3 regions of the Moraxella sp. K1664 genome follow, and region 3 is predicted to be linked to each of the others. Evidence: riboswitches for the same ligand, from Rfam matches in the RefSeq annotation. Region 3 holds a riboswitch; each other region holds the start of a gene.
The links. Region 3 has a riboswitch for thiamine pyrophosphate ahead of thiM (hydroxyethylthiazole kinase). Riboswitches for the same ligand answer to the same signal wherever they lie in the genome.

Region 1: another riboswitch for thiamine pyrophosphate. It lies ahead of thiC (phosphomethylpyrimidine synthase ThiC); the one in region 3 lies ahead of thiM (hydroxyethylthiazole kinase).
Region 2: another riboswitch for thiamine pyrophosphate. It lies ahead of AAHK14_RS06280 (divalent metal cation transporter); the one in region 3 lies ahead of thiM (hydroxyethylthiazole kinase).

The regions. Positions count from the first base shown of each region.
Region 1 is NZ_CP155576.1:972,758-979,619, forward strand. It holds gene dapE (succinyl-diaminopimelate desuccinylase) at 1-28, shown strand, start outside; gene AAHK14_RS05010 (helix-turn-helix domain-containing protein) at 113-649, shown strand; gene AAHK14_RS05015 (IS3 family transposase) at 652-1,572, shown strand; gene AAHK14_RS05020 (peptide ABC transporter substrate-binding protein) at 1,645-3,324, opposite strand; gene AAHK14_RS05025 (hypothetical protein) at 3,321-3,485, opposite strand; gene AAHK14_RS05030 (hypothetical protein) at 3,482-3,793, opposite strand; gene AAHK14_RS05035 (hypothetical protein) at 4,068-4,388, shown strand; TPP riboswitch at 4,649-4,758, shown strand; gene thiC (phosphomethylpyrimidine synthase ThiC) at 4,860-6,722, shown strand; gene AAHK14_RS05045 (histidine phosphatase family protein) at 6,756-6,862, opposite strand, start outside.
Region 2 is NZ_CP155576.1:1,213,475-1,220,336, forward strand. It holds gene rpmF (50S ribosomal protein L32) at 57-239, shown strand; gene fabD (ACP S-malonyltransferase) at 616-1,563, shown strand; gene fabG (3-oxoacyl-ACP reductase FabG) at 1,553-2,281, shown strand; gene acpP (acyl carrier protein) at 2,439-2,672, shown strand; gene lysM (peptidoglycan-binding protein LysM) at 3,162-3,656, shown strand; gene AAHK14_RS06275 (hypothetical protein) at 3,666-3,797, shown strand; TPP riboswitch at 3,764-3,856, shown strand; gene AAHK14_RS06280 (divalent metal cation transporter) at 3,942-5,183, shown strand; gene AAHK14_RS06285 (hypothetical protein) at 5,265-5,411, opposite strand; gene coaE (dephospho-CoA kinase) at 5,519-6,166, opposite strand; gene tsaD (tRNA (adenosine(37)-N6)-threonylcarbamoyltransferase complex transferase subunit TsaD) at 6,373-6,862, shown strand, end outside.
Region 3 is NZ_CP155576.1:1,639,928-1,646,789, reverse strand. It holds gene thiE (thiamine phosphate synthase) at 1-256, opposite strand, end outside; gene AAHK14_RS08300 (IS110 family transposase) at 601-1,629, opposite strand; gene thiD (bifunctional hydroxymethylpyrimidine kinase/phosphomethylpyrimidine kinase) at 1,829-2,674, opposite strand; gene thiM (hydroxyethylthiazole kinase) at 2,671-3,513, opposite strand; TPP riboswitch at 3,571-3,661, opposite strand; gene lipB (lipoyl(octanoyl) transferase LipB) at 3,772-4,518, shown strand; gene AAHK14_RS08280 (hypothetical protein) at 4,522-5,676, shown strand; gene AAHK14_RS08275 (inorganic diphosphatase) at 5,790-6,323, shown strand; gene rluB (23S rRNA pseudouridine(2605) synthase RluB) at 6,437-6,862, opposite strand, start outside.

The DNA of each region.
Region 1 (6,862 bases), 670 kb from region 3:
CAAGATTTTGGAAAGGTTGATTGTGTGATGAATTTATAAATCGGCATAACAAAAAGGGCGAGTGTGAACCGCACCCCAAAAGTTAGACACACTAACCTTTGGGGTGCTTTTTATGGCAAAATACACAACCGACTTTAAACTGTCTGTGATTGGGTATTATCTTAATCATCATGGCTACAAACAAACCGCCAAACACTTTAATCTAAACCACACAACCGTAGAGCTATGGGTTAAACTCTATCAAGCACATGGCATTGATGGCATAAAAAGACGACACACAAAGGCTGTCTATGACACAGATTTTAAGCTTAATGCCGTTCAAGCCATACAACAGGGCAAATCGCTTACACAACTTGCCATAGAGCTTAATCTGCCACAACCTTCTTTACTGTCAACTTGGTTAAAGTCCTACCAAGCCTTTGGTATAATGGGACTAATACCCAAACCCAAAGGCAAAAAAGCAATGTCAAACAAACACAACGCTAATAAAACCAAATCAACTTGGAAAACCAAACAAGACCACGAAAAAAGTGTGGATGATTTGCTTGATGAACTTGCCTATCTTAGAGCAGAGAATGACTATCTAAAAAAGCTAGATGCCTTAATTCGTCAAAAGGAACAATCAGTACAAACAAAGAACAAGTCCTGATCATCCAAGAATTAAGGCATAAGCACAAACTTGCTGACTTATTGGCAGTGTCAAACTTGCCAAGAAGTGTGTTTTATTACCACATTCGTCAAAGTACAAAGCCTGACAAAGACCTTGACTTAAAAGAACACATTAACCACATCTACCACCAACACAAGGGCAGGTATGGTTATCGTAGAATCACATCAGAGCTTAACAATCAGCTTGCCCAAAAAGGCATGGTCATTAATCATAAACGAGTGCAACGACTGATGGCTAAACTTGGACTCAAAGCATTGGTTCGTCGTCAACGTAAGTTTAATACTTACAAAGGCACAATGGGCAAAGATACCATTCAGGACAATATACTCAAAAGAGACTTTAAAGCAGACAAACCCAATCAAAAGTGGGCAACAGACATCACAGAGTTTAAAGTACAAGACAAGGCAAATGATGGCAGTGTCATTCAAAGAAAACTCTACCTATCGCCCATCATCGACTTGTTTAATGGTGAGATTGTCAGTTATACGATGAAGGACAGACCAACGTATGAGTTGGTCAAAGAGATGTTAAATGATGCCCTATCCAAGCTAAGCCAAGAAAAGATGGATGACAAACCCATCATTCATTCAGACCAAGGCTGGCACTATCAAATGCACCAGTATCAACAAACCCTAAAAGAACAAGGCTTAACCCAAAGCATGTCAAGAAAAGGCAATTGTTTGGATAATGCTGTGATAGAGAGCTTCTTTGGTACGCTAAAACAAGAGATATTTTATGAGACAACCACATTTACATCAACAGATGAACTTAAACAAGTGATTGATGAGTACATACACTACTACAATCATGATAGAATAAAGAGCAAATTAAAAGGACTAAGTCCTGTTAAGTACAGAAACTTAGTCCAATTAGGGTTAATACAACCACTTGCAACAACCTAACCTTTAATCTTATGTCTAAGATTTGGGGGTCGGTTCAGTGATTCGCCCTTTTTCCTGATTTAAAAACCTACATCACTTAAACGACCAATGGCGAGCTTGCCAGTTGCCAAGAGCATCTTTGGTTGAGTAGCCTTTGACATGCGGTTTCACCACACGCACATTCACTTGATGATATACCCACACATTTGGTACGTCTTTGTCCAAAATCGCTTCAAGCTCATGATACACCTTGGCACGCTCCTCGGGGCTGTTGGCGGTGTAGGCGGTTTTTAGCAGGTTGTCATATTCGGCACTAGAATACGCCCCATAGTTGCCAGAACCTTTGGTTTTCATGACGTTTAAGAAGGCAGCAGGGTCATTATAGTCGCCACACCATGCCGCACGAGCCATCTGGTGTTCGTGGTTGCGGCGAGTGGCAAGGTAGGATTTCCACTCTTGGTTGTGTAGCTCAATCTTGATGGTCTCGCCAAGGGCTTCGTGCCATAAGGACTGAGCTGCTACTGCCACTTTTTTATGATTTTCGCTGGTGTTGTAGAGTAGCTCAAATCTCAAAGGATTTTGCTCATTGTAGCCTGCATCCGCCAGCAGTTGTTTGGCTTTGGCAATGCGAGCGGTTTTGTCAAGTTTTTGCCAATCGGGGGTGTAATTGGGGTTGTTGGCAGTAACTTTTGGGGTCATCTGATAGGCAGGGGTCTCGCCACGAGCCGCCACTTTTTCGGCAATCAGCTCTCTATCCATTGTCAAGGTCATCGCACGGCGAACACGCACATCATCAAAGGGTGGTTTGTTGACGTTCATTTCATAATAATACGAGCAAAACGATGGCGATGTTTTGACTTCATTTTTGTCGGCTTTGGCAAGAATATCGCTTGGAATGTCGGTATAAGTAACATCAATCTCGCCTGCTTGATAACGGGTGTAGTCTGTCTGCCCAGAATCAATCGGTAGTAGCACAAGGTTTGGAATGGCAACTTTGTCGGCATCATAATAATGGGGGTTTTTGGCAAGGACGATTTTTTCGCCCATGACACGCTCTTTGATGATGTATGGCCCATTTACCACGATGTTTTCAATTTTTGACCAGTCATCGCCCAATTTTTCTACCACATTTTTGGGAACAGGTCGCATGGCGGTATAGGTAAGCATATCAGGCAAAAATGCCACAGGCTCGGATAGGGTAATCTCAACGGTCTTATCATCAATGGCTTTCACGCCAAGCTCGGTGGGGGCTTTTTTGCCTTCGATGATGTCGCTTGCGTTCACAAACTTAGCGTCTGCCACATAGTTGGCAAAGTTGGCAGCCGTCTTTGGGTCAACCATACGCTGAAAACTAAACACAAAGTCATGGGCGGTAATCGGCTCGCCATTTGACCATTTGGCATCACGCAGTTTGAACGTCCACACCTTGTTGTCGGCACTCTCCCAACTTTCGGCAATGGCAGGTTCAAGATTGCCATCAGAATCTGTACTGACAAGCCCCACAAACTGCTGACGAGCAAGCCCAGACTCGGGCACGCCCCCTGTTTTGTGCGGGTCAAGCGAACCGACTTCGGCACCGTTGTTGATGATGAGCGTATCACGGTCGGATTTTGGGGTGGTCGTGTCCGCCTTGGTCTCGCTTGTCTTGTCGGCGGTATCGCCCGTTTGGGCTTGGTTTTGGGGCTGACTGCACGCCCCAAAAAATAGCGGTAAGCACACAGGCAGGGCAAGGACTAGGGATTTTTTGGAAAATTTAAAGGATTGGCTTGTCATGTCAGCTCCATCGTGATTTGCGATATGTCTTGATACACCCTATTATCAGGGCTTTTTATGCAAAGTCTAAATTCCATTATGACATATATCTTTATCATTTTGGCATATAAAATGGCTTGGTTCATCATGTCTGCACCAGACACGAAAAGCCATGCACTCACACATCCACCATCTGATAGACATCATACGCTGGCACTTCATAAGGATGAGCCGATTTGTAGGCACGCACCACGTCCATGAGCCTATCATCGGGGACGATGGTCTCAACCCGCCATTCGGGGACGTATTCTATCTTATCAATCTGACCGATGGCAGGGTTTGCCCCTTTTAAGGGTTTAAACTGCCCCACGCCAAGCACTTGCCAAGAGCAATGGCTATATCCGTCAAATTGCCCTGCCCCTGCGTTAAATAGGGCGGTCTTGACGTTTTCTAGGTCGGATTCGGGGATGTAGGCGATGAATTTGTACATGGTTTGCCCTAAAATGGGTTGTTGGCGATACCAAAAGCATGGATGATGTTTTTGATATGAGTCCTAAGTACTCTATCACAAAAGAGTGCATTGGGGCAAATCACTTTTGCCTTTTGTGGCAGTCAAGCCATCAAGCAAAATTGGGGCGTAGCTGATGCCTTATGACAGATGGAGAGCGAACTTATCCAAGCAAATGAGAATAAATAATAATTGATAATGGGGTGTGATTTTGTTATAGTATTATTTTTTTACGTCAAATCAAACAAGGAAAATAATGACCAAGTTAACCAAATTTTTTAGCGCACCATGGCTTAACCGAAATGAAGGTGTTCGCATGGCGGTTACGGGATTTTGGGTGTTAATTTTTATATCCTTTTCAAAAATTATCTATTCTTATTTGCCACTTAATCAAAATAATTGGGTATTAGTTTGGCTTATGATTTTTGTTTTAGGTTTTGGCATTAATTTTTTGGTAAATGCTTATTTTTCAAAACGTGATTATTCTGATGAACAATTAAAATGGTTTAATAAAATAGGTTATGGGTTGTTGCTAGTATTTACCTTGTTGTCTTTTGGCGTTATTTATTACAGTTAACACAATTGAATTTTACTACGGAAACCGTTCGCCACAAACTTGCCTGCGGGTAACGGTTTTTCGTATTATGGGCAGGCATAGCTTACCAATGGGCGTGTGCAACACGCCCCTACAAAGGCATTATTTAAAGAGATAAAATTGATATGAATTGGGGTTAATTTACCATAATGTACTATTATTGCTTTAAATATTTGGTTTGGGTTAAAGCTTGGCAAATGTGTGTCATGCTTTTTTATTGCCCTAATATTTGTTATAATGTTACCAACTTGACGGAGTGCAACCCAAAGTTGCCGAGATTGTGGTTATGCCACAAAATCCGTTGAACCTGATGCGGTTCGTACCGCCGTAGGAAATCAAGTTTTCAAAATCTTAAAAATTCTGTATATTATTGATTGATATCAATAATTCTTTTTCATCATAAGATTTTTGATGGCTTGATTTGTTTATTAGCCATTTAAAAAGGATATTATGATGAGCCAAATCGCAAATCAATCCCCAACCGAACTTATCAATCAACACGAACAGGACGCTAAGGATTTAACTCGTATCCTGCCTGCGTCCAAAAAGGTGTATGTGCAAGGCTCACGAGCGGACATTCGTGTGCCGTTTCGTGAGATTACGCTGACCGACACGCCCATAGGTCTTAGCCAAAATGGTAAACAGGACGGTTTTGAAAAAAACGAGCCGATTTTGGTGTATGACACATCAGGCGTGTATACCGACCCAAGCGTTCACATTGACCTAAATCAAGGCTTACCCAAACTGCGTGAGACGTGGATTGCCGAGCGTGATGATACGGACGTTTTGGACGGTTTGACATCGGATTTTGGTAAAGCTCGGCTAAACGACATTCGCACGGCGGACATTCGTTTTGCTCACATTGCCAAACCCAGACGAGCCAAACGTGGCAAAAACGTAACCCAAATGCACTATGCCAGACAGGGCATTATCACGCCTGAGATGGAGTACATCGCCATTCGTGAAAATGGCAAACAGCGTGATGGCGTGGATTTACGCCAACATCAGGGGGAGAATTTTGGGGCGAAAATACGAGAGATTACCCCTGAATTTGTGCGTAAAGAAGTGGCAGAAGGGCGAGCGATTATTCCGTGTAACATCAATCACCCAGAGAGCGAGCCGATGATTATTGGGCGAAATTTTTTGGTAAAAATTAACGCCAATATCGGCAACTCCGCCCTAGGTTCGTCCATTGATGAAGAAGTCGCCAAAATGACGTGGGCGACACGCTGGGGAGCGGACACAATTATGGATTTGTCCACAGGCAAAAATATCCACGAAACACGAGAATGGATTATCCGCAATAGCCCTGTGCCGATTGGGACGGTGCCGATTTATCAGGCGTTGGAAAAGGTAGGTGGCGTGGCGGAGGATTTGACGTGGGAGATTTTTAAGGATACGCTCATTGAGCAGGCAGAGCAGGGCGTGGATTATTTTACCATTCATGCAGGGGTGCTACTGCGTTATGTGCCACTCACCGCCAATCGCTTGACGGGCATTGTCTCTCGGGGTGGGTCAATCATGGCACAGTGGTGCTTGGCTCATCACAAGGAGAATTTTATTTATGAGCATTTTGATGAGATTTGTGAAATCGCCAAAGCCTATGACGTGGCGTTTAGTTTGGGCGATGGGCTAAGACCAGGCTGTATTCAAGATGCCAATGATGAAGCTCAATTTAGCGAATTAAAAACGCTTGGCGAGCTAACCAAACGCGCGTGGGAGCATGACGTACAAGTGATGATAGAAGGGCCAGGGCACGTTCCCATGCACATGATTAAAGAAAATATGCAGATGCAACTCACGCATTGCCACGAAGCCCCATTTTATACGCTAGGGCCTCTGACGACTGACATCGCCCCTGGCTATGACCATATCACCAGTGCGATAGGGGCGGCGATGATTGGCTGGTATGGTACGGCAATGCTGTGCTATGTTACGCCAAAGGAGCATTTGGGTCTGCCCAACAAAAAGGACGTAAAAGACGGTATCATCACTTACAAAATCGCCGCCCACGCCGCCGACCTTGCCAAGGGACACCCGCTTGCCCAAGTGCGTGATAATGCCTTATCTAAGGCACGGTTTGAGTTTCGCTGGGAAGACCAGTTTAACCTTGCCCTAGACCCTGACACAGCAAGGGCAATGCACGATGAGACCATGCCAAAAGAAGCCCATAAATCGGCACATTTTTGCTCAATGTGTGGTCCAAAGTTTTGTTCGATGAAAATCACGCAAAACGTGCGAGAATACGCTCGTGGCATGGACGAGATGAAGGATAAGTATAAAGAAGGGGGCAGTCAGCTTTATCGGGTGGTGTAGTGATAGATTGCAATAAGGAAAAAGGGCTTAGGGTCAATCATCGCCCCTAGCTCTCACCTTGCTTATCGCATTGTGTCCGTCATCACTTATCATCAGATAGACTTCGCAGTTTTTGGGGCGGACGGCAAGCTCAAATTCTC
Region 2 (6,862 bases), 430 kb from region 3:
ACCCACTTTCATTTAAATTTGGCAGTCATTTGCCGTACTTTATTTTAGGAGCTATCATGGCAGTTCAACAAAACCGCAAAAGCCGTTCACGCCGTGATATGCGTCGTTCTCACGACCGTATCAGCGTTGCTACTCTAAGCATTGATTCTACCACTGGCGAAAAACACATTCGTCACCATGCGACCAAAGACGGTTTTTACCGTGGTCGTCAGCTATTTAAAGTAGCCGCCGAAAGCTAATTTGTTTGGTTTCTACCTTGTAAAAACCAAGCCTAAGCCAAGTTCCATGACCGCATGAGCTTGGCTTTTTTATTTTAAATATTGATGGCTATCAGCAGGACGTGCCTGTTTTTATGGTACAGTTTAATTTAAACAACAACTGTTTTATAAAAATAGACTTCTTGCCAAATTTAAAAAACCCTTGTAAATACCGGGGTTGAAGTTTTAAAAAATCCACAAAATTGGGGTTTAAAAAGAAGTCTAATGGCTATCGGGCGTTAAATTGTAAAAAATTTGCTTGCAAATTTATTCGATAATTTGTAAACAAATGTTTATTATTTATGGTAAAATGACACGTTCATCAGCGTGATGAATGTTTGATAAAAAATGGTGTAACATGACAACAAAACGTGTGGCAGTGATTTTCCCTGGTCAAGGGTCGCAGACCATTGGCATGATGGATGAGCTTGCCGAGCATTTTAGTGTGGTAAAGACTACGTTTGACGAAGCAAGTGGTGCGTTGGGCGTGGATTTGTGGGAGATAACCCATGATGAGAGTCGCCTAAACAAGACCGAATTTACTCAGCCTGCTCTGCTTACGGCGAGCGTGGCGATTTGGCAGATTGTCAAAGACAAACTGTCAGCACAGAGAATAACACCGCTGTGTTTGGCAGGGCATTCGCTCGGTGAGTACTCGGCATTGGTGGCAAGTGGCGTGCTTAGCCTGACAGATGCGGTCAAGCTTGTGCATGAGCGTGGTAAGCTCATGACAAGGGCGGTGGCAGGGATAGATACGCAGATGGCGGCGGTGCTAGGATTAGATGATGAGCAGGTCGCCAGTCTGTGCGAAGATGCTACCGAAAACGCAGGCATTGTAGGTCCTGCCAACTTTAATAGCCCTGGTCAAGTGGTGATTGCAGGCACACAAGTGGGTGTGAGCCATGTGCTGTCAGCGGTAGAAGCACTGGGCAAAAAGGCGGTGCCACTCAAAGTCTCTGTGCCATCGCACTGTGAGCTGATGAACCCTGCCAGTGATGCATTGGCAAAACTTTTGGATGAGACCGAATTTGCCACCGCCCAAATCCCCGTCATCCAAAACCGTCATGCCCAAGTGCATAAGCATGTCAACGACATCAAGACCGCCTTGACCGAACAGTTATCCATGCCGGTGTTGTGGTCACAAACCATGCAAAAACTTGCCGATAAACAAATCGATGTTGTGATTGAATGCGGACCGGGCAATGTCCTATCCAACCTTGCCAAACGCCAAGAGACACCGATTGTCGCTTTGCCGACGGACAAATTAGCACGTTTAGAAAAATTGGAGCAATTAGATGAGTCGTAAGATTATCCTAGTAACAGGGGCAAGCCGTGGTATCGGGCGTGCCATTGCCGAGCAGTTTGCCAGCGAAGGGCATTTTGTCATTGGCACCGCCACCAGCGAGCGTGGGGCAGAAGCGATAGAAGAGTATCTGTCTGAGTCGGGCGGTATCGGGCGTGTGCTTGATGTCTGTGATGATGCGGCGATTGATAAGCTCTTTGAAGAGATTGATAGTGTGTATGGTTCGGTCAATGTACTGGTCAATAACGCAGGCATTACCAAAGATGGTCTGCTCATGCGAATGAAAGATGAAGACTGGGCGAGCGTGCTTGACACCAACTTGACCGCCATCTATCGCATGAGTCGCCGTGCGGTGCGTGGCATGATGAAAGCCCGCTCTGGACGTATCATTAACGTCACATCCGTGGTCGGGCAGATGGGAAATGCAGGTCAGACCAATTACGCCGCATCTAAGGCAGGCGTGGAGGGCTTTACCCGTGCGTTGGCTCGTGAGATTGGCTCTCGTGGCGTAACGGTAAACTGTGTCGCTCCTGGCTTTGTAGAGACAGACATGACCGAAGAGCTAGACGAGCGTTTGGTAAACTCCATGTTGGACGCTGTACCGCTTGGGCGTATGGCTCAGCCTGAGGAGATTGCCGCGGCGGTGTCGTTTTTGGCAAGTGATGGGGCAAGCTACATCACTGGCGAAGTGCTGGCGGTCAATGGTGGCATGTACATGTGATTTGTCACGTGTACGTCACGATTTTATGTAAATTTGTGAACGAGCGTACTAATAGCACTTGCACAAATGACAAAAATGTTTTATCATACACAAGTTTTCAGTCATCAAATCATTGGTGCTGATTTTCTTAAATTCCCATGTTAAAAAGGATACTCTTATGAGCGATATCGAAGCCAAAGTAAAAGCAGCCGTTGCTGAGCAACTTAGCCTAAATGCTGACGAGATTAACAATGCAGCGTCTTTCATGGACGACCTAGGTGCAGACTCTCTTGACCTAGTGGAGCTTGTGATGGCGTTTGAAAATGAGTTTGGTATTACCATTCCCGACGAAGATTCAGCTGAGCTGACCACTGTTCAAAAAGCCATTGACTACGTGTCTGCCAAAGTATAAGCCAGGCAGAAGTCAAACACACACCACTTTTTAGTTTTAAAAAGTGGTTTTTTTATGTCATTAGGGCGCGCCTGCCTTTTATGTTTGTAATGAAAAATGCCTGTTTAAAAAAGCAGGGGAATCGCCCGTTTTTCAAGGAAAAAACGCAGGTTGATAGTCATTCTATCAAGCAAGTTTTTGACGATGAAAAACAATCCGACCACTTAAACTGGGTAAATTTTTAAGATTTTTTACTTAATTTTTTAAATTTAAGTGGTCGGATAGCCATTTTTCATGCAAAAGCATCATTTTATTGCTATAAAATTTCTGAATATTAAATTGTGTTATAAAGGGTAGGCATGCCCTACATAAGTATAACAATTTTACGCATAAATACAGTGCAAATTTTTATCATTTTATACTAAGATAGCAGGGAGTTTAAGGATGGTTGCTAGACAAACCATGCTAAACGTCAACACACTTTCTATCAAATCCAAATAAGGAGCCATCATGGGTATTTTTAGTTTTGCCAAAGACATCGGCGATAAAGTATTTAACCGCAATAAAAAAGAGCAATCAGCCCCAACAACCCCTACACCAACAACATCAGCTCCTGCTGAGCCTAGTGCCCAAGAGATTGCCAATTTGCTGTTGGCTCGTGTGCAAGCTAATGCTAATATCACTGGCTTAAAGGTCAACTATAATGGTAATACTGATACGGTTGTCCTGTCAGGTATGGCCGCATCGCAAGCCGACCGTGAAAAAGCGGTACTTGCCGCAGGTAATGTTCAGCACGTCGCTCAGGTGGATGACCAATTGAGCGTGGCAATGCCTGAATCTGAGTCTCGTTTTTATACCGTCAAATCAGGCGATACGTTATCAAAAATTGCCAAAGAAATGTACGGCAATGCCAACGAGTACAACAAAATCTTTGAAGCGAACCAACCGCTACTATCTCACCCTGACAAAATCTATGTGGGTCAAGTGTTGCGTATCCCTGCCTAATATGACGGCATGAATGATAAACACCTTGATGGCTATCAAGGTGTTTTTTATGCTAAAAATTGGCAAAATGATATTGTCAAGCTGGGTGAAATTTTATACAATAACCGCTCCATTAGTCGGGGTGCTGTCCATGACGGCTGAGAAATACCCGTGAACCTGATACAGTTAATACTGGCGTAGGAAACTAATCGTGTCATTCTTATTGTCTTTATCCTTGGTGGTCATCATCAGGGTAGTTTTTGGTGTGGACGGTCATGGGTTGCCCTTTATTTATCGGGGTTTATCATGACAACCAAACTCACTACTTTATCCACACCGCCCAAATCCGCATTTTTTAGCCAGTATGGGCCTGGTATCATCATGGCGTCGTCCTGTGTGGGCGGTTCGCACATTATTGCGTCCACACAAGCAGGCGTGTATTATGGCTGGCAATTGGCAGGGCTGATTGTGCTGGTCAATGCCTTAAAATATCCCTTTTTTCGCCTTGCCTTTGACTATGCCAACCAAAACGACAAAACGCTACTGGCAGGCTATGCCGAGCGTGGGCGTGGCTATCTCATGCTGTTTTTGGTGTTTAATATGTTCGCCACAGTCGTCAATGTCGCAGGGGGTACGCTACTGTCGGCGGTACTGCTTGGCATGATGATGGGACAGGGCGTGCCGTTGCCAATGTTAAATGCGATTATCATGATAAGTTTTGTGTGGCTCATCTTTGGCAAACAATACCAAAAACTTGACCACATCTCCAAATTTATCATGCTTGCTCTAAGTGTCATCACGCTGGTCGCCCTTGTCATGGTCATGGCAAATCCCACACCGTCTGCCCCTGTGTCGCCCCCGTCCCCATGGGTGTGGAGTGCCGTGCCGTTTTTGGTGGCACTGATGGGCTGGATGCCTGCTCCGATGGAGCTTAGTGTGTCAAGCTCGCTGTGGATTGCCGAAAAAAACAAAATCAACCCTGACTATAAGCACCGCTATCGCCGTGATTTTAATGTCAGCTATGCCGTGAGCGTGGTGCTGGCACTCATGTTCATGGCGTTGGGGGCGATGGTGGCGATAGGCGATGGCGAGCCACTACAAGGCGGTAAGTTTGTCGGTGAGTTCGTGGGTATGTACGCCCACGCCATTGGCGAGTGGACACGTCTGCCTATGCTGTTTGTGGCGTTTGTGTGTATCTATGGCACGACAATCGTGGCGGTGGACGGCTATTCACGGGGCAATCAGCAAGCGGTGGCGATTTTACAAAACCGACCGCTTGATGACAACACCCAACAAAAACACCTTCGCTACTGGACGCTAGGCTCGCTGTTGATGGCGGGGGTGGTCATTGGGCTGTTTGGGGGTATGGTGGGTAAGATGATTGCCTTTGCCATGACCTTGTCGTTTTTGTTTGCCCCTGTGTTTGCGTGGTTAAATTGGGGCTTGCGTCATAAATGCTTGCCCCAACCTGTGTGGGTCAATATGCTGGCGTATGCAGGGCTGTTGTATTTGGTGGCGATGGTGGGGCTGTATTTGGGTAGTCGCTGAGTTGTCAAATATTTGTTTGGTGGCAAGGTGTATATCATGTACCAATATGATTTTTTATTTAAAAGGTGCGTGGTACACACCTTACTTTTTAACCATATTTATAATTATAAAATGGATAAAAACAAAACCACAAACTTGGGGAGTTTGTGGTTTCATAGGGGTTTTGCTACTTGCGTTATCCATAAGGGCTTCCATAATATCAGCGGTCTTCCATGTTGGCTTATCCATTTGCCATATCCTTGCTGATGTGCGTATTATGCCAAAATCTAGCCCATAAGAAAATACGCCAATGTCATCAATGCGTGTAAGCATTTGCTTACAAGGTGTTTTTTAAATCATTTATCTTTTGCTAAATCGTTTGCCATAGCCAGATATGTTTGATGTAACGCATTGATTTGGCGATATAAATTAGCCAAACTCCCTGTATTATCTATCACGTCATTGGCATAAGATAGGCGTATATCTCGGCGGATTTGCTTGTCAATGATTGCTAAAATGTCCTTATCACTTTGTCCGTCTCGTCTGCTGGCTCGCTGTATTTGTAGCTCTATCGGCACGTCCACCACCAAAATCCTATCACAAAGGGCGGTCAAACCCTTATCATCGCCTTGAATACTTTCTAATAAAAGCGGGGCGGATAATATGGCGTAGGGGCTACTGGCGTGGTCAAGCTCGTGCCTGATTTGGGTGCGTATGGCAGGGTGGGTGATGGCATTTAGCGTGGCAAGTTTGGCAGGGTCAGCAAAGACAAGCTCACGCAGGTAAGTGCGGTTAAGCACACCGTCCGTAAGAATATCCGCCCCAAAAGCGTGGGCAAGCTCATCTAATACAGGCGAGCCTTTGGCGGTGATGGTATGGCTGATGACATCAGCATCTATCACGTCTATGCCGAGCGTGGCAAAATGGTCGCTCACGGCAGTTTTTCCGCTACCGATACCGCCTGTTAAGCCGATGATAAAGGGGGATTTGGGAGTGGTTGGCATGGTTTGTCTTTTTAAATGATAAAAGGGTATTTAGTTTATAATAAAGGATTGGTAATTGGTAGGGGTAGATTGTATTTTTAAATAATTTTAATCTTATCAATGATTTATAAAATAAAATTTAACATATTAAAAATCAAAAACCTGTATCCAAATGCCAATCATCTAAAAAATGCTATAATACCCCAAATTTTTGGAAAAAGACAATCATGAAAGTATTAGGTTTAGAAACGTCCTGCGATGAGACAGGGCTTGCCATTTATGATAGCGAGCTAAACGGCGGTCAAGGTGGGGTGCTGGCACAGGTGCTGTATAGCCAGATTGAGCTACACGCCACTTATGGTGGGGTCGTGCCTGAGCTTGCCAGTAGAGACCACATTCGTAAACTGGTACCACTGTTTAACGAACTCCTAGATAAGGCAAATATCGCCAAATCCGACATTGATGCGGTCGCCTACACCAAAGGACCCGGCTTGATTGGGGCACTCATGACAGGGGCGTTATTTGGGCGGACGCTTGCCTATGGGCTTGGTGTGCCTGCCATTGGCGTTCACCACATGGAAGGGCACCTGCTTGCTCCGATGATAGAAAATGATAAAGGGGTCAATTTCCCCTTTGTTTGTCTGCTCGTCTCGGGCGGTCATACCATGCTGGTGCGAGCAGACGGCGTGGGGCGGTATGAGATATTGGGCGAGAGTA
Region 3 (6,862 bases):
GAACATCATTGTTAATCACAAACGGCACGCCATATTGACGGCATAACGCTTGGCAATCTAGGGCGAGCTTTTTAATCTTGTCAGGGCAAGTTAGGGCGTTGTCGCCTTTTTCACGAAATTGATAGCAAGTAATCCCTGCTTGCAAGGCATTCTCCAACACCGCAAGCAGTCTCTGCTCTGGCGTGGGTTCGTCTCGGTGCGTGCAGTCTTGTGTGCCTGCGACAAAATAGACGGATAGGGTTGATTTATCAAACATGGGGGTTCCTTTTGGGATTTTTAATAAAAACTTAAAAATTTTTAAAATACAAATGACAATCAAGGTAAAAAATGTAGGGACAAATCACCTTCGCCCTTTGATAAAGTGTTGATTTTTGGGTGAATTGCAATTCGCCCCTACACGTCCAAATTTTAAAAATATTTTAAAAGGCATTTTAATTCAGCAATGGACTTCCTGCAAAACTCTGAATTAAAGAAAACCGTTCGTGGTGAGCTAAGTCGAACCATAACGGTTTTCCTTATACCCTTCGACAAGCTCAGATACCATGATACCCCACCTAAGTCAATGGTTTTTTAAGTATCTGGTATCTAGTATCTTACAAACTAACTTAAAGATACTTGTTGCTCAAAGGATGTTTGGGTTTTGATAACACCAAAACAGATATGTACCAATTTACGCATACAAGCACATAAGGCTTGCATTTTGGTTTTACCGTTTTGTTGTAATCGTTCATAAAATGCCTTAATGGTGCTATTATAACGAATGGCACTCATTGCAGACATATACAGCTTAGCACGCAAAGAGACTTGCCCTTGTTTGGACAGTTTGGTTGCTCCCTTAAAGACACCTGACTGTCTTTGTTTGGGTATTAAGCCTAAAAACGAAGCCATCTGTGAGGCTTTTTTAAATTGTTTGGTATGTATTAAGCATACCACTTCTTTGGCAATAACAGAACCAATACCGTCAATGGTTTCAAGTAAGGTTTTGTCTTGCTTTAAACTTGGTTGTTTGTCAACAAAGTCATCAATGTCTTTGGTGAGTTTGGCAATTTCCTCTTGAAGGACACTGATGACTGTTTGCATGGATGCTTTAACCAAATCGGGCAGATTGGGTGATAAGAGCAACTCTTGTCGGTTTTGCTCTCGTTGCAAATCTTCTTTGAGTGCTTCTAAGCGAGCCAATAGAGCTTTTAGCTGTTTGGCTTCAATGCTAGGTGCTATCCAAATCTCAGGCTTGTGGCTATAACCATACCTTGATAAAATAATGCTGTCTTTTTTATCAGTTTTATGGATTACCCCCAAACTGTCTGCAAATTTGCGGACATAGTTAGGATTGACAATGCTTTGCTTGATATTATTATCATCAAGAAACTCACTTAGGTGTTCATGATAAACCCCTGTTGCTTCTAGGATGATGTGTAGCTCATCAAGATGATTGCTGACATTGGTTTTTAACCAAGCAAGCAGTAAATCAAAGCCTGCTTTGTTGTTGTTAAAAACCTTGGTTTTTACTTTATTTGTGCTTGGGTTTATAAATGCAACATCAAACTTTGCTTTGCTGATGTCTATGCCAATATAGTGTATCATCTGTCTCTTGCCTTGTTTATGCAGTGTCTGTTTTAATAAACGCACTTAGATACCATTCAGAGTTAAGATGACAAGCAAAGGACACCATCTGAGCACCAGTGTTAAGACACTAAGGGCGAACCCGTGTTCTCTTTGCTTGTATAACCCAACAACATTCTAGCAGATAATCTAGGTTTGGTGTTGGGTTGATACAAGGGCGAACGGAAAACCAGTTTTATAGGAAGTTTAATATTAAATTTACCAACTAATTACCCACCCCACCTTCCCAAAACGCCCAATGATTGACCGCCCCATGTCCGTGTCCGATATTGGGGGCGGTGCTAATCGCCTGAGCAATTAAGCGTTTGGCGGTATGAATGGCATCTGCCACGCTCGCCCCTTTGGCAAGCTCTGCCGTGATACACGCCGAGAACGTACACCCTGTGCCGTGTGTGTTTTTGCTGTTAGTGCGTTCGCTTTGTACTTGCCAAATATCGCCCGTTTCATCAAGCACATAATCTATGCACATGGCACTTTGGGAATTTTGGCTATGTCCGCCTTTGATGATGACCGTCTTTGCCCCCATGTCTTGTAAGGCGTGTAGGGCTTTCCTTATATCATCATCACAAACTATCGTCATGCCTGTCAGCACTTCGGCTTCTGGTAGGTTGGGCGTGATGATGTCGGTTAGGGGAATGAGCCGTTTTAGGCTGTCTTTTGCGTTGTCATCAAGCAAGGATTGTCCGCCTTTGGCAATCATCACAGGGTCAAGCACCACTTGCCCAAACGGACGATTTTGTAGAAACTGCCCCACCGTCTCAATGATGTCGGACGTGCCAAGCATACCGATTTTGCACGCCCCAATCGCAAAATCGTCCCCAATGGCGACAAGCTGGGCTCTAATGTGGTCGGTCGGCAGATGATGAATGCCCCATACGCCTTGGGTGTTTTGGGCGGTTGTGGCGGTCAGTACACTTGTACCAAATACTTGTCGCATGGTAAAGGTCTTTAAATCCGCCTGAATGCCTGCCCCACCGCCAGAGTCCGACCCTGCAATAGTCAAGGCTTGGGCGGGGCGATGAGTGCGTGGGTGCGTGTGGACGTGGTTCATGCTCCCCCCACAAACTTGACACGATTGGCAATCTCATCAGGGCTAATACCGCCCAATTTATCCAAAAATTGATACATAAACGTACCGCTTTGGCTTGGCAATAATCCTTCACAAGCAAGCTCGCCTGCAATGGCAAATGTGGCACAGGCATTGACCGCCCCCACCAAATACCGCTCACGCCCTGCCACCGCCAAAAATGCCCCAACCACGGCACTTAGCAAGCACCCTGTGGCGGTAACCTTGGGCAGAAGTGGCGTACCGTTGGCAAGGGCAACCACCTGCGTGCCGTCTGAGATATAGTCAATCTCGCCTGTCAAAATGGCAATGGTGCGGTACTTTTGGGCGACCGCTTGGCAAATGCTCGCCAAATCCGCATCGCCACGCCCAGCATCCACGCCTTTGGCTTGCCAGTTCGCCCCTGCCAAAAACGCAAGCTCGCCTGCATTGCCACGAATGGCATCAAACTGCACGACTTGGCTAATCTGATGAATGGTAGATTGGCGTAAAGTGCTTGCCGACACCGCCACAGGGTCTAGCACCACAGGAATGCCGTGGGCGTTGGCGGTTTGCCCTGCGATAATCATGGCGGACGTTTTGGGGTCGGACGGCGTGCCGATATTTAGCACAACCGCACTACTGATTTTGGCAAGCTCTGCCATCTCCAAAGGCGACTCTGCCATCATGGGGGACGCACCAACAGCAAGCAGTCCATTGGCGGTAAAATTGGCGGAGACCAGATTTGTAATGTTGTGAATTAGGGGGTTTTGCTTGCGGACTTCGTTGATTAAGTCTAGGGGGATTTGGTCTGGGGAGAATGGGTTTTTGGTAACTGTGGTCATGGGTTTTTCCTTTTTAAGAAAAGCACAGTCAAAACCCACACCAAAAAGTGTGTTGCTCGTCAATTTTTATCAATTTCCTACGCCAGTTTTAACTGTATCAGGTTCACGGGTATCATCTCAGCCATAAATAGCACCCCGATTGATAGGTTGGATTATAACAAAAGGGTAAGGGGTGTGCAAGCGGTTAAAAATGGTTAAAATGGTTTTTATTTTTAACAAAATGACGTAAAATAGCTCTTATTTAACCATTTAAAAGCCATGACCCTAAACCTACCCCACCTAAACCTTACCCCCTTGCAATGGGACGACTTGCACACAAGCACCCACCCCCACGCCGAATACAACGCCACGCATGATGATATGCTTGCTCGGATTTTGAGTCGCATTGATGATAAAAAAAACGGGCAAGCCTGCCCTGATGAGCTGTGGATTGTGGAGCATCAAGACGTTTATACGCTAGGGCAAGCGGGCAAAGAAGAGCATATTCTCTACAAGACCGACACCCCAATCATCAAAACCGACCGTGGCGGACAGGTAACATGGCATGGCGTGGGGCAACTTGTGGTGTACTGGCTGTGGGATTTGCACCGCCTTGGCATGGGCGTGCGAGACCTAGTGAGCCACGCCGAGCAAGCCATAGAAGACGTGGTGGGCGAGTACCTACCGCCCGATTTGACCGCTAAGGCTCGCCGTGATGCCCCTGGGGTGTATATTTATAATACCAATGGCGATATGCTTGGCAAAATTGCGTCTTTGGGCTTTAAAATCAAGCAAGGGCATAGCTATCACGGCATTGCCATTAACCTTGTCAATGATTTGACCGCCTTTAATGCCATTAACCCTTGTGGCTATGCGGGCATGGCAATGGTAAAACTATCGCAATTTGGCAAATTTGATGATAGCCAAACGCACGAATTTATTCATAAATTTATCAGTAATATTCAAAAAAGACACAGTGGACAACTCGCCCTAAGACCCATAAATAACCCGATACCCAGCGAATAAGCCATGAAATACCCATTAATAATCATCGCAATCGCTCTGTCATCCTTGACCGCTTGCGACAACAAGCCCAACAGCTCACTTGCTACTGATGCCACACCACGCCAAGCAGAGCAGACTTTTGTGGACGTTGCCCCCACATCGCCCACACCTGTCGCTCAAAGTGCCAACGCCCAAGCGATTGATTGCCAAGCCGTTACCAGCACACTAACCGCCATTGACATCAATAGCCAAATAGATGACTTTGATAAGGCGGATAAACTACTCAATCATTGCCTGCCGACTGCCGACAACACCACCCAAATCAAGTGGGCGACACAATATCAGCTTGCTTATCAGCGTTTTTTGTCATTTTGGCAAGGCGATAAATTTTTGCTAGATGAGGCAGAATTTGACCAGTTAAATCAGGTCATGTACGACATTCATTATAACAAAAAGTACAATGAGTCCAACATCGTAAAATTACCCCCAAAAGCCCAACATCTCATCAAGCAGGTCAAACAAAACAAGCTAAAAATAGCAGACTACTGCGAAGGGGAATTTGACTTCGTCAATGATTATCAAGCATTTGCCAAGCTGTTTACGCCCCATTTACCAAAAGGCCAAGCGGTCATGATTGAGCGACTTGCCAGCGACAACCAAGAGCCACTGTGGTGTGATGCAGGTCTTAGCATTTCATTAGATGAGCTTATCGAGCGGGCGTTATTTTGGCAAGATTATCAAAAGACGTATCCGCAGAGTGTCTTTATTGATGATGCCAAACGGTTGTCATTATTTTATGAATATTTGTTATTTTTTGATTCAGATAATACACGTTGGCTAAATGATGATAAAACCGCATTTATCACCTACATCAATGAAAATGATGAGACATTCACAGATGAAGCGAGCTTTGTCAAACTTGCCAAACATAACAGCGAACTTGGCAAAAAAGCCCAAGCCTTTCTAGCATTTATCGCCACACCAACAGATGAGCGAGACGACAAATACCCCATAAATCCTGCCAATCTTGATGAACGCCACCTTGATGACCCAAGTCAAATTGAAGATTGGGAGCGGGCAACCTTACAACTCATGACCGCCTTAGACAAAACAAAAGTGGACACCCCAAGCTGTATCAGCACCCCCATTTGCTTGCCCGATACATCAGATGAGCCTTGATAATATGCCATTATCCATAAGCGATATGCAAAAACATCATAAATTGATGATTGCACTTAGATTGATTTAATATTACAATGGCACAACTTTTTTAATCCCAATCGGAGAATTTTATGGTAGATTTTAACAAAATCCTAGACGCAGGCGACGTGGACGCAGGCGAGATTAACGTGGTCGTAGAAATCCCTACTGGCTCAAACCACAAAATCGAATGGAACCGCAAACTCGCTTGCTTTGAGCTTGACCGTGTTGAGCCGATTGCTTTTGCCAAGCCTTGCAACTATGGCTTTATCCCTCAAACCCTAGACGAAGACGGCGATGAGCTAGACGCACTTATCCTAACCGAACAGCCATTGACCACGGGTATTTTTCTAAAAGCCAAAGTCATTGGCGTGATGAAGTTTGTTGATGACGGCGAGGTGGACGACAAAATCATCGTGGTACCTGCCGATGACCGCAACAACGGCAACGCCTACAACAGCCTTGATGACCTACCACCACAGCTTATCAAACAGCTAGAATTTCACTTTAACCACTACAAAGACCTAAAAAAAGCTGGCACCACCAAAGTAGAAGGCTTTTTTGACGTTGCCACCGCCAAAGAAGTGATTAAAGAGAGCCAAAAACGCTGGGTAGAAGAAGCGTGATTGGCGACTTGCAGATGACAATCTTATAAGTCATCAATCATAAAACCGCCCGAATGCCATAAACGGTATTCGGGCGGTTTTGTCAACATGAGTATAATTTACTCTTTGTTGATTTATACTTTATAAAACTTCGCCTTGCCAAACGCAGGGGTTTGCTGTCCTTTACGTTCGCTTTTGCCTTGTCTGTCATCGGCTCTTTTTCGCTCATTTTTGCCTTTTTGAGTGCGTTTTTGGCGAACTTCACGAGCGGGCAGGGGCTTTTTGTGGATACGGGCTTGTTTTTCTTTGGCGGACGTATTTAGTCCTGTGCCTTGGCGAGAACGCAGACCTACCGATGAGACAAGGGCATCAATGGCTTTGGCATCAAGCTCAATAAATCGCCCTGTTTTTAGCTCTTTGGGCAATATCATGGTACTGTATCGGGTACGAATCAGGCGTGAAACTTTAAGTTCTTGGGACTCAAACATACGGCGAACTTCACGCTTGCGACCTTCTTTGATGGTGACGTGATACCATTTATTAACCCCTGTACCGCCACC